2 regions of the Curtobacterium sp. MCBA15_012 genome follow, and region 2 is predicted to be linked to the other one. Evidence: predicted binding sites of a transcription regulator. Region 2 holds the regulator's gene; the other holds the start of a gene.

What was found. Region 2 encodes HrcA, which represses chaperone genes, less so after heat shock. Its sites were predicted from a motif close to TTNGCACTCGNNNNNNNCGAGTGCNAA; they were not measured.
Region 1: a site for HrcA is predicted at 2,196-2,222, ahead of groL (chaperonin GroEL). Genes of this name have one in related genera too.

Annotation. Positions count from the first base shown of each region.
Region 1 is NZ_CP126267.1:3,150,065-3,154,730, forward strand. It holds gene QOL15_RS14465 (hypothetical protein) at 1-261, opposite strand, end outside; gene groL (chaperonin GroEL) at 533-2,152, opposite strand; gene QOL15_RS14475 (cold-shock protein) at 2,403-2,606, opposite strand; gene QOL15_RS14480 (LytR C-terminal domain-containing protein) at 2,799-3,389, opposite strand; gene QOL15_RS14485 (DUF3263 domain-containing protein) at 3,386-3,685, opposite strand; gene QOL15_RS14490 (DUF2332 family protein) at 3,784-4,666, opposite strand, start outside.
Region 2 is NZ_CP126267.1:1,497,940-1,502,605, reverse strand. It holds gene QOL15_RS06900 (16S rRNA (uracil(1498)-N(3))-methyltransferase) at 1-663, opposite strand, end outside; gene dnaJ (molecular chaperone DnaJ) at 663-1,775, opposite strand; gene hrcA (heat-inducible transcriptional repressor HrcA) at 1,931-2,950, opposite strand; gene QOL15_RS06885 (DUF4870 domain-containing protein) at 3,059-3,466, shown strand; gene hemW (radical SAM family heme chaperone HemW) at 3,581-4,666, opposite strand, start outside.

The DNA of each region.
Region 1 (4,666 bases), 1.7 Mb from region 2:
GTCCGACGCCATCCGGTGCGGCAACGGCGCACCCCAGATGCGTGCGGCCGTGACGTGGCTGAACCGCTGTCCCTCGCGCAGCACGACCGAGAGCGCTTCGACACGTCCGACGTCTGCTCCCGCTGGAGCCCGGACGCCGTGGACCGGCGAGACGAGGTCCTTCCGGCGGAGGCGCTCCGCGCCGATGCCGGCCCGCAGGGCCGCACCGACGGTGAACGCACTCTGGCGGAAGGGAACGGGGAGCGGGGTGGGGTTCGGCATGCCGATGATCGTCCGTGGAGCGCCGACAACGCCGACCATCCCGAGCCGGGACTGTGGAGGAGGGCGCACCGCGGGCCTCCTGTGGGGGAAGAACCCGGAGCACTGGGCGAGCGGGACATGCCGCACGTGCGGCGCGGTCCGGGCGCGACTCGTCGCACCGGAGCGTCGAACGTGACGAAGACGGCTCGCTCGCGCCCCGCCCCGCGCCCCCGACCCCCGCACACAGAAGGGCCCCGCACGCGCAGCGTGCGGGGCCCTTCTGTCGGACGGACTAGAAGTCCATGCCACCCGAGGGGTCGCCGGCCGGCATGGCCGATGCCTTCTCGGGCTTGTCGGCGACGACGGCCTCGGTCGTGAGGAACAGACCGGCGATCGACGCAGCGTTCTGCAGCGCCGAGCGCGTGACCTTGGCCGGGTCGATGATGCCCGCGGCGACGAGGTCGACGTACTCGCCGGTCGCAGCGTTCAGGCCGTGGCCCGACTCGAGCTCGCGGACCTTGGCGGCGACGACGCCCGGCTCGAGACCGGCGTTCAGCGCGATCTGCTTGAGCGGTGCGTCGATCGCGACGCGGACGATGTTCGCGCCGGTCGCCTCGTCGCCCTGGAGCTCGAGGGTGTCGAGCACGACGGACGCCTGGATGAGGGCGACGCCACCACCGGCGACGATGCCCTCCTCGACGGCGGCCTTCGCGTTGCGGACGGCGTCCTCGATGCGGTGCTTGCGCTCCTTGAGCTCGACCTCGGTCGCCGCACCCGCCTTGATGACGGCGACGCCGCCGGCGAGCTTGGCGAGACGCTCCTGGAGCTTCTCGCGGTCGTAGTCGGAGTCGGTCGCCTCGATCTCGGAGCGGATCTGACGGACGCGGCCCGCGATCTGCTCGTCGTCGCCGGCGCCCTCGATGATGGTCGTCTCGTCCTTGGTGATGATCACCTTGCGGGCCTTGCCCAGCAGGTCGAGGGTCGCGTTCTCGAGCTTGAGACCGACCTCCTCGGAGATGACCTGGCCACCGGTCAGGATCGCGATGTCCTGCAGCATGGCCTTGCGGCGGTCACCGAAGCCCGGGGCCTTGACGGCGACGGACTTGAAGATGCCACGGATCTTGTTCACGACGAGGGTCGCCAGCGCTTCGCCGTCGACGTCCTCGGCGATGATGAGGAGCTGCTTGCCCGCCTGGATCACCTTGTCGACGACCGGGAGCAGGTCCTTGATGTTGGAGATCTTCGAGTTGACGATGAGGATGTACGGGTCCTCGAAGACGGCTTCCTGGCGCTCGGGGTCCGTGACGAAGTACTGCGACAGGTAGCCCTTGTCGAAGCGCATGCCCTCGGTCAGCTCGAGCTCGGTGCCGAAGGTGTTCGACTCCTCGACGGTGACGACACCCTCCTTGCCGACCTTGTCGATCGCCTCGGCGATGAGCGCACCGATGGTGGGGTCGGCGGCCGAGATCGACGCGGTCGCGGCGATCTGGTCCTTGGTCTCGATGTCCTTCGCGTTGGCGAGGAGCTGGTCGGAGACGGCGGCGACGGCCTTCTCGATGCCGCGCTTGAGCGACACGGGGTCGGCACCGGCGGCGACGTTGCGGAGGCCCTCGCGGACGAGCGCCTGGGCGAGCACGGTCGCGGTGGTGGTTCCGTCACCGGCGACGTCGTCGGTCTTCTTGGCGACCTCCTTGACGAGCTCCGCGCCAATCTTCTCGTACGGGTCGTCGAGCTCGATCTCCTTGGCGATGGAGACACCGTCGTTCGTGATCGTGGGGGCGCCCCACTTCTTCTCGAGGACGACGTTGCGGCCGCGCGGGCCGAGCGTCACCTTCACGGCGTCGGCCAGGATGTTGAGGCCGCGCTCGAGGCCGCGACGGGCCTCCTCGTCGAAAGCAATGATCTTTGCCATGTGAGTTTCTCGTCCCTCCCGGACGTCGTGCATGGGGGTCGTGCTGGCACTCAGCGTGAGCGAGTGCCAACGCCGATTCTGGCACTCGCGTTGGTCGAGTGCAACACAGTCGGGAGGCGCGGGCCGACTTCCCAGGACACGTTGCGTCGCGAGCACGCGGACGACCGCGGCGCGAGCACGCGGACCACCACCCCGCCACGACGGAACGCGCCGCCCCCGAAGGGACGACGCGTTCCGTGGTGGTGCCGGCTCAGGCGGGGCGGACCGACTCGGCCTGCGGCCCCTTCGAGCCGGTGCCGACGTCGAACGTGACCGCCTGCCCCTCCTCGAGGACCTTGTAGCCCGACATGTCGATCGCCGAGTAGTGCACGAACACGTCCTGGCCCCCTCCATCGACGGTGATGAAGCCGAAGCCCTTCTCGGCGTTGAACCACTTCACGGTTCCGTTGGCCATGATCTCTTGCTCCCTGGTGGTGCCGGTGCGAACGACGGGTCGTCGTTGTTGCGGACGACGAGCCGTCGTCTGGCGATGACTCTTGCGGAAGCCACGCACCAGGGCAAGAGGTGTGACGCTCTTCCGCCTCGATTCACCCAGAACGCAACGCGCCGGAAACACGGCGGTCACGAACCGGGCCGTCGGGGCCGCTCAGCCGCGGTAGTCGGCACCCAGGACGACGGACACCCCGGCGTTCGGGAACGCGTCGGACTGCTGCACCGCGGTCACCCCGAGCGTCTTCGCGATGCCGCGTGCCACCGCGGCCTGCGACTCCTCCTGGTAGTAGACGATCGTCGACGCCGTGCCGGTCGTGCCGGCGTCACCCGTCGAGGCGACCTTCCACCCGGCGCCCCGCAGCGCCGTGGCACCGCGGGCCGCGAGACCGCCGGTCGACGTGCCGTTCAGGACGACGACCTTGGTCGTCCCCTGTGCGGCGGGCTCCGCGGCCTCGGGCTCCTGGGAGGCGGACTCCGAGGGCGACTCGGACGGCGACGCCTCCGAGCTCGCGGGGGCGGAGGACGACGCGGCCGGGGCCGGCGACGAGGTCGAGCCGCCGAAGGAGTAGCTGCCGTTCACGAGCGCGAGCGCCAGCACCCCGAGGAGCACGAGCACGCCGGTCGCGAGCGCCGCCCACGCGAAGGCGATCCACCCGCGTCCACGTCGCTGGGCGCCGCGGTGGGCGCCGACACGGGGTCCGTCGTGGACCTCGTCGAAGCGGTCTCGCGGGAATCTCTGGCTCATCGTTCCTCTTCACGGGGATCGGGCGTCGTGGCGGCGGCGACGAAGGACCGCGTGGCCCGCGCACGGGTGCGCGCGTGCCGGAGCCGCTGCAGGCGTCCGACCAGCTGCGGGTCGTACGCGAGGGCTGCGGGGTGGTCGATCACGCGGTTGAGCACCTGGTAGTAGCGCGCCGGCGACATGTCGAACTCGACCCGGATCTCCGCTTCCTTCGTGCGGTCGTGCCGTGCCCGGTCGTGCTCGAACGCGAGCACGTGCTTGTCGAGCTCGCTGAGCTCGTCGGCGGGGAGGGCGGTCACGGCACTTCCGATCACGGTCGGGCAACGGGTCTCGCACATCGTAGGGGTGACCGGCGCGCCGACCCTGGCACCACCCTGGACTGTCGCGGAGGCTGCGTTCAGGCACCGGGTGGGCGGAACCACCGCACGCGGACGCCGAACGGGTCGGAGACACCCAGCGCGACGCCGTCGAGCGAGAGGGTCGCGAAGGCGTCGGGGTCCTCCGGGTCGACGTCGTGCGGCAGCGTCGCCGCCACCCCGTCGAGGATCCCGGTGCGTTCGAGCGTCACCCAGTGCACGCCGCGCTCCCGGAGGCGGTCGACCACCCGCTGCCGACCCGCGCCCGGGACGTACACGAGGGTCCCGGTGGTCAGCACCACCGGTTCACAGCCGTCCGGCAGGGCGTCCAGTGCGCGGTCCAGGTCACCGGGCAGCGTGCCCCGGACCCGGACGGGAGGCACGGCGAGCGCCGCGCGGGCCGCCTCGCGCATCAGGGCGGTCCGGTCCGTCGCCTCGGGCGGGACGGCCTCGACGAGCCGGTCGAACGCGTGCGGCTCCGCGAGGTCGATCGGGTTCGGGTCGAGTGCGACCCGTGCGCCGATGCGGATCGGGGTCGACCGCGGGGCGGGCACGGCACCGGAGACCGTCACGGTGAGGTGCACCGCGGGGTCGGCGACGGCGGTGTGCACCCGGACCGGTGCGCCCGGCTCCCCCGCACCGTCCAGGACGCGGTGGTCGAGCGTGACGCGGTCCGGGATCGAGCACAGGCCCGCCGCGGCCCCCGCGTCGACGAGCCCGAGCGGTCGCGCGGACGCGGCGGCGAGCGCCTGGAGGACCGGGACGACGGGACCGAGCCGCCGCGGGTCGTTGGCCTGCACCGTGGCGGTGGTGAGGGCCGCGACGAACGCGTGGCGTGCCTCCCGTCCGATCGCGCGCAGCGCACCGGGGTCCGACGGGTCGGCGCCGAGCCGCCGCGCGACCGCGAAGACGAGCTCCGGCTGC
Region 2 (4,666 bases):
GAGCCGGTCGAACTCCGACCCGTCGATGCCGCCCTCGGGTCCGACGACCAGGACGATCTCGTCGACGTCCGCCGGCGGCACCCAGGCGGACAGTCGCTCGGCGCCGACGGGATCGAGCACGAGCACCACGGTCCGGGTGCCGTCGCCCCCGGCCGGTGCCCCGGCGGCGACGAGTCCGGCCAGCTGCGCGGTCGTCACGGGCGCGTCGACGGCGGGGACACGTGCACGCACGGCCTGCTTCGCCGCCTCGTGTGCGATGGCGGCCCACCGTGCCCGGCCCTTCTCGACCTTCGTGCCCTCCCACCGGGAGACGCTGCGCGCGGCCGACCAGGGCACGATGCGGTCGACGCCGATCTCGGTGGCCGCCTGCACCGCCATCTCGTCGCGGCCACCCTTCGCCAGCGCCTGCACGAGCACGAGCGCCGGACGCGGAGCGGGTTCCTCGGTCCGGGACGCGACGACGACGGTCACGGTGTCACGGCCGACCGCCGACACCGCGCCCGTCACGACGGTGCCGGCACCGTCCGCGATCCGCAGGGTCTCCCCCACCCGGACCCGCGCGACGGTCGCCGCGTGCCGACCCTCGGCGCCGTCGAGCAGCACCTCGGCACCGACCGCGACGTCGTCGAGCGTCCCCGCGTCGACCGTGTAGAGCGAGGCCATCAGAAGTGCAGGAAGCGGTCGCGCAGCTTGCCGAACATGCCCTGCTGGAACCGCGCGAGCTGCGGGCCGCCGGCCTTGCGCGACTTCGCGAGCTGCTCGACGAGCTGGCGTTCCTTGTGCGACAGCTTGGTCGGGGTCACGACCTGCACGCCGACGCGCAGGTCACCGCGGCCGTTGCCCCGGAGCTTGGTGACGCCGCGGTCCTTCACGACGAGCACGTCGGCGCTCTGCACGCCGGGGCGCAGCTCGAGCTCGACCGGGCCGTCGAGGCCGTCGATGGTCGTCGTCGTGCCGAGGATCGCGTCGGTCATCTGGACCTCGAGCGTCGCGAGCAGGTCGTCGCCGTCGCGGCTGAACACGTCGTGGTGCCGGACCTTGACCTCGAGGTACAGGTCACCGGCGGGACCGCCGGCCTGCCCGACCTCGCCCTGGCCCGGCATCTGCAGGCGCAGCCCGGTCTCGACCCCGGCGGGCACGTCGACGGGGATGGTGCGGCGGGCACGGACGCGTCCCTGGCCCTGACACGTCGGGCAGGGGCTCGGGATGACGGTGCCGTACCCGCGGCACGTGCCGCAGGGTGCGCTCGTGACGACGTTGCCGAGCAGCGAGCGGACCTGGCGCTGGATGTGCCCGGAGCCGCCGCAGATGTCGCACGTGCGCGGGCTCGTGCCCGGGGCGCAGCACGACCCGTTGCAGGTCTCGCAGAGCACGGCGGTGTCGACCTCGACGTCCTTGTGGGTGCCGAAGACGACCTCGTCGAGGTCGACCTCGATGCGGAGCAGGGCGTCCTGGCCACGCTCGGCACGACTGCGCGGGCCGTTGCCGCGTCCGCCACCACCGCCGCCACCGAAGAAGGCGTCGAAGATGTCGCTGAACCCGCCGGCTCCCCCGCCGAACGGGCTGTCGGCCTGCGGGCCGGCGTCGTAGCGCCGGCGCTGCTCGGGGTCGCTCAGCACGTCGTACGCGTGCGTGACGTCCTTGAAGCGCTCGGCCGCGTCGGGACTCGGGTTCACGTCCGGGTGGAGCTCACGCGCCAGGCGGCGGTAGGCCTTCTTGATGTCGGCATCGGAGGCGTCCTGCTGGACGCCGAGGACGTCGTAGTGGTCTGCCACGTATCCCTCAGTCGGTCGGAGTCGGTCGGTTCGGTCTGGTGGGCGCCGCCGGGACGGCGGCACCGGCTCGGTGCGGCTGGCGCCGCGCCGGTGGTCGGTCTGGAGGCGCGGTGCCCGTCAGCGGGGCACCGCGCCCGGGTGGGGCGCGGCGGGGCTCAATGTTCGCCCAGCAGCTTGGACAGGTACCGTGCGACGGCGCGCACGGCGGCCATGTTCGTGCCGTAGTCCATCCGGGTCGGGCCGAGCACGCCGAGGCGCGCGACCTCGCCCCCGGCGAGGTACCCGCCGGCGACGACGCTCGTCGCGTCGAGCCCGTACTCGGCGTTCTCGACGCCGATGCTCGCGGCGACGGCGACGTCGTCCACCTGCATCTCGCCGAACAACCGCAGCAGGGTCACCTGTTCCTCGATCGCCTCGAGCACGGGGAACAGGCCGCCGGAGAAGTCCCGTTCGCTCTTGGCGAGGTTGGCCGCGCCGGCCATCACGAGGCGGTCCTGCCGGTTCGCCGCGACCTGCTCGATGAGCGTCGCGACGACGACGCCGCCGAGCGCCTGGACGTCCGGCCGGAGCTGCTGCGGCACCTCGCGCAGTGCGCGGGCCACGTCCTGCAGGAGCAGGCCGACGGAGGCACCGTTCAGGACGGAGCGGAGCTCGCCGAGCGCGGCTTCGTCGAGCGGGACGTCGGTCTCGACGACGCGCTGCTCGACCCGCGCGGTGTCCGTGATGAGCACGACCATGAGCCGGGTGTCGCCCAGTCGGACCAGCTCGACGTGCTGCACGCGTGCGCGGACCATCGACGGGTACTGGACGAGGGCGACCTGGTTCGTGAGCTGGCTGAGCAGGCGGACGGTCCGCCCGAGGACCTCGTCGAGGTCGTTCGGGGTGCCGAGGAAGGTCTCGATCGCGTGGCGCTGGGCCGAGGACAACGGTCGGGCCGCGGCGAGGTGGTCGACGAACACCCGGTACCCCTTGTCGGTCGGCACCCGTCCGGACGAGGTGTGCGGGGCCGCGATGAGCTGCTCGTCCTCGAGCAGGGCCATGTCGTTGCGGATCGTGGCGGCACTGACCCCGAACGCGTGGCGGTCCACGATCGACTTCGAGCCGACGGGTTCGCGCGACGCGACGTAGTCCCGCACGATCGCCTTGAGGACCTCGAGGGAGCGTTCGCTGACCATCCGGACCCCTTCCGTTCGATGCTGGCACTCGGACGTCTCGACTGCTGATCCTACGCCCGACCGCCGACGGACCGGGACCGGGAGCGTCCCTCCCGCTACGCTCTGGCCATGAGCTACGGACAGCAGCCCGGCGGCCCCCAGTCCCCCGGAGGACCGCAGTACCCCGGCGGGTACACCCCGCCGCAGCAGATGTCGCCGGAGGACCAGCGCCTGTGGGCGACCCTCACGCACATCGGCGGCGTCTTCTTCTCGTTCGTCGTGCCGCTCGTCGCGTACCTCGTGCTGCGCGACCGTGGCGCGTTCGTCCGCGAGCACACCCGCGTCGCGCTGAACTTCCACATCACGATGGCGATCGTCTACGTCGCCGGGTCGATCCTGTCGATCGTGCTCGTGGGCTTCCTGCTCATCGCCGCCGCCGGCATCGTCACGATCGTCTTCGCGATCCTGGCGGCCGTCGCGGCGAACCGCGGCGAGATGTACAAGTACCCGCTCTCGATCGAGTTCATCAAGCAGTAGTCGCGGCGCGGGCCGGGACGGCCGCGACGAGCGGCCGCCCCGGCCCGCGGCCGTCCCGCCGCGGTGCCGGACCGTCGTGCCGACGTGCCGACGGGCCGACGAGCCGACGTGCGCTCAGTCGAGCAGTTCCCGCACGACGGCGTCGGCGAGCAGGCGACCCTGCAGGGTCAACTCGAGCCGTCCCCGCACCGCGGCCGAGCCGTCCACGAGACCACGCGCGATGAGGCCGGCGACGCGGCCACGGGCCTCCCGGCCGAGCTCTGCCGTCGTCAGCTCGCCGCGCACCCGCGCGGCGAGCAGGACCCGCTCGACGTACCGGGTGTCGTCGTCGAGTGTCTCGCGACCGGCGGCCGGCGACTCCCCCTGCAGCACACGGGCGGCGTACGCCGCCGGGTGCTTGACGTTCCACCAGCGGGTGCCGGCCACGGCCGAGTGCGCACCCGGGCCGATGCCCCACCAGTCGTGCCCCTTCCAGTAGGACAGGTTGTGCCGGCTCGCGTGCCGGTCCGTCCCGCCGTCCGCGTCGAGCCGGGCCCAGTTCGAGACCTCGTACCAGCCGTACCCGGCGTCCGCGAGGACCCGGTCGGCGAGCTCGTACATGTCGGCCGCGAGGTCGTCGTCGGGCGCCGGGAGCTCGCCCCGCGACACCGCGCGACCCATCGCCGTGCCGTCCTCGACGATGAGCGAGTAGGCGGACACGTGGTCCGGCTCGCAGGCGAGCGCGGCGTCGAGCGACGTGCGCCAGTCGTCGAGGGACTCGCCGGGCGTCGAGTAGATGAGGTCGAGGCTCACGTCGAGCCCCTGCTGCTTCGCCAGGTCGACGACGACCGGCACGCGCTCGGGGTCGTGCGTCCGGTCGAGGGTCGCGAGCACCTGCGGCACCGCCGACTGCATGCCGTAGCTCATGCGCGTGAAGCCCGCGCGCTGCAGGGTCGCGATCGCGTCGGCGTCCACCGAGTCCGGGTTCGCCTCGGTCGTGACCTCGGCGCCGGGCAGGATCCCCCAGGTGTCGTCGATCGCGCGCAGGATCATCGCGAGGTCGGACGCGGGCAGCATCGTCGGGGTCCCGCCACCGAAGAACACCGTCGACACCGGGCGCCGCGGGACGCCGGACCGGTCGAGCACCTCGGCCGCCCACCGGACCTCGCGCACGGCGTGGCCGGCGTAGTCGTCACGCCGCACCCCGCGCAGCTCGGACGC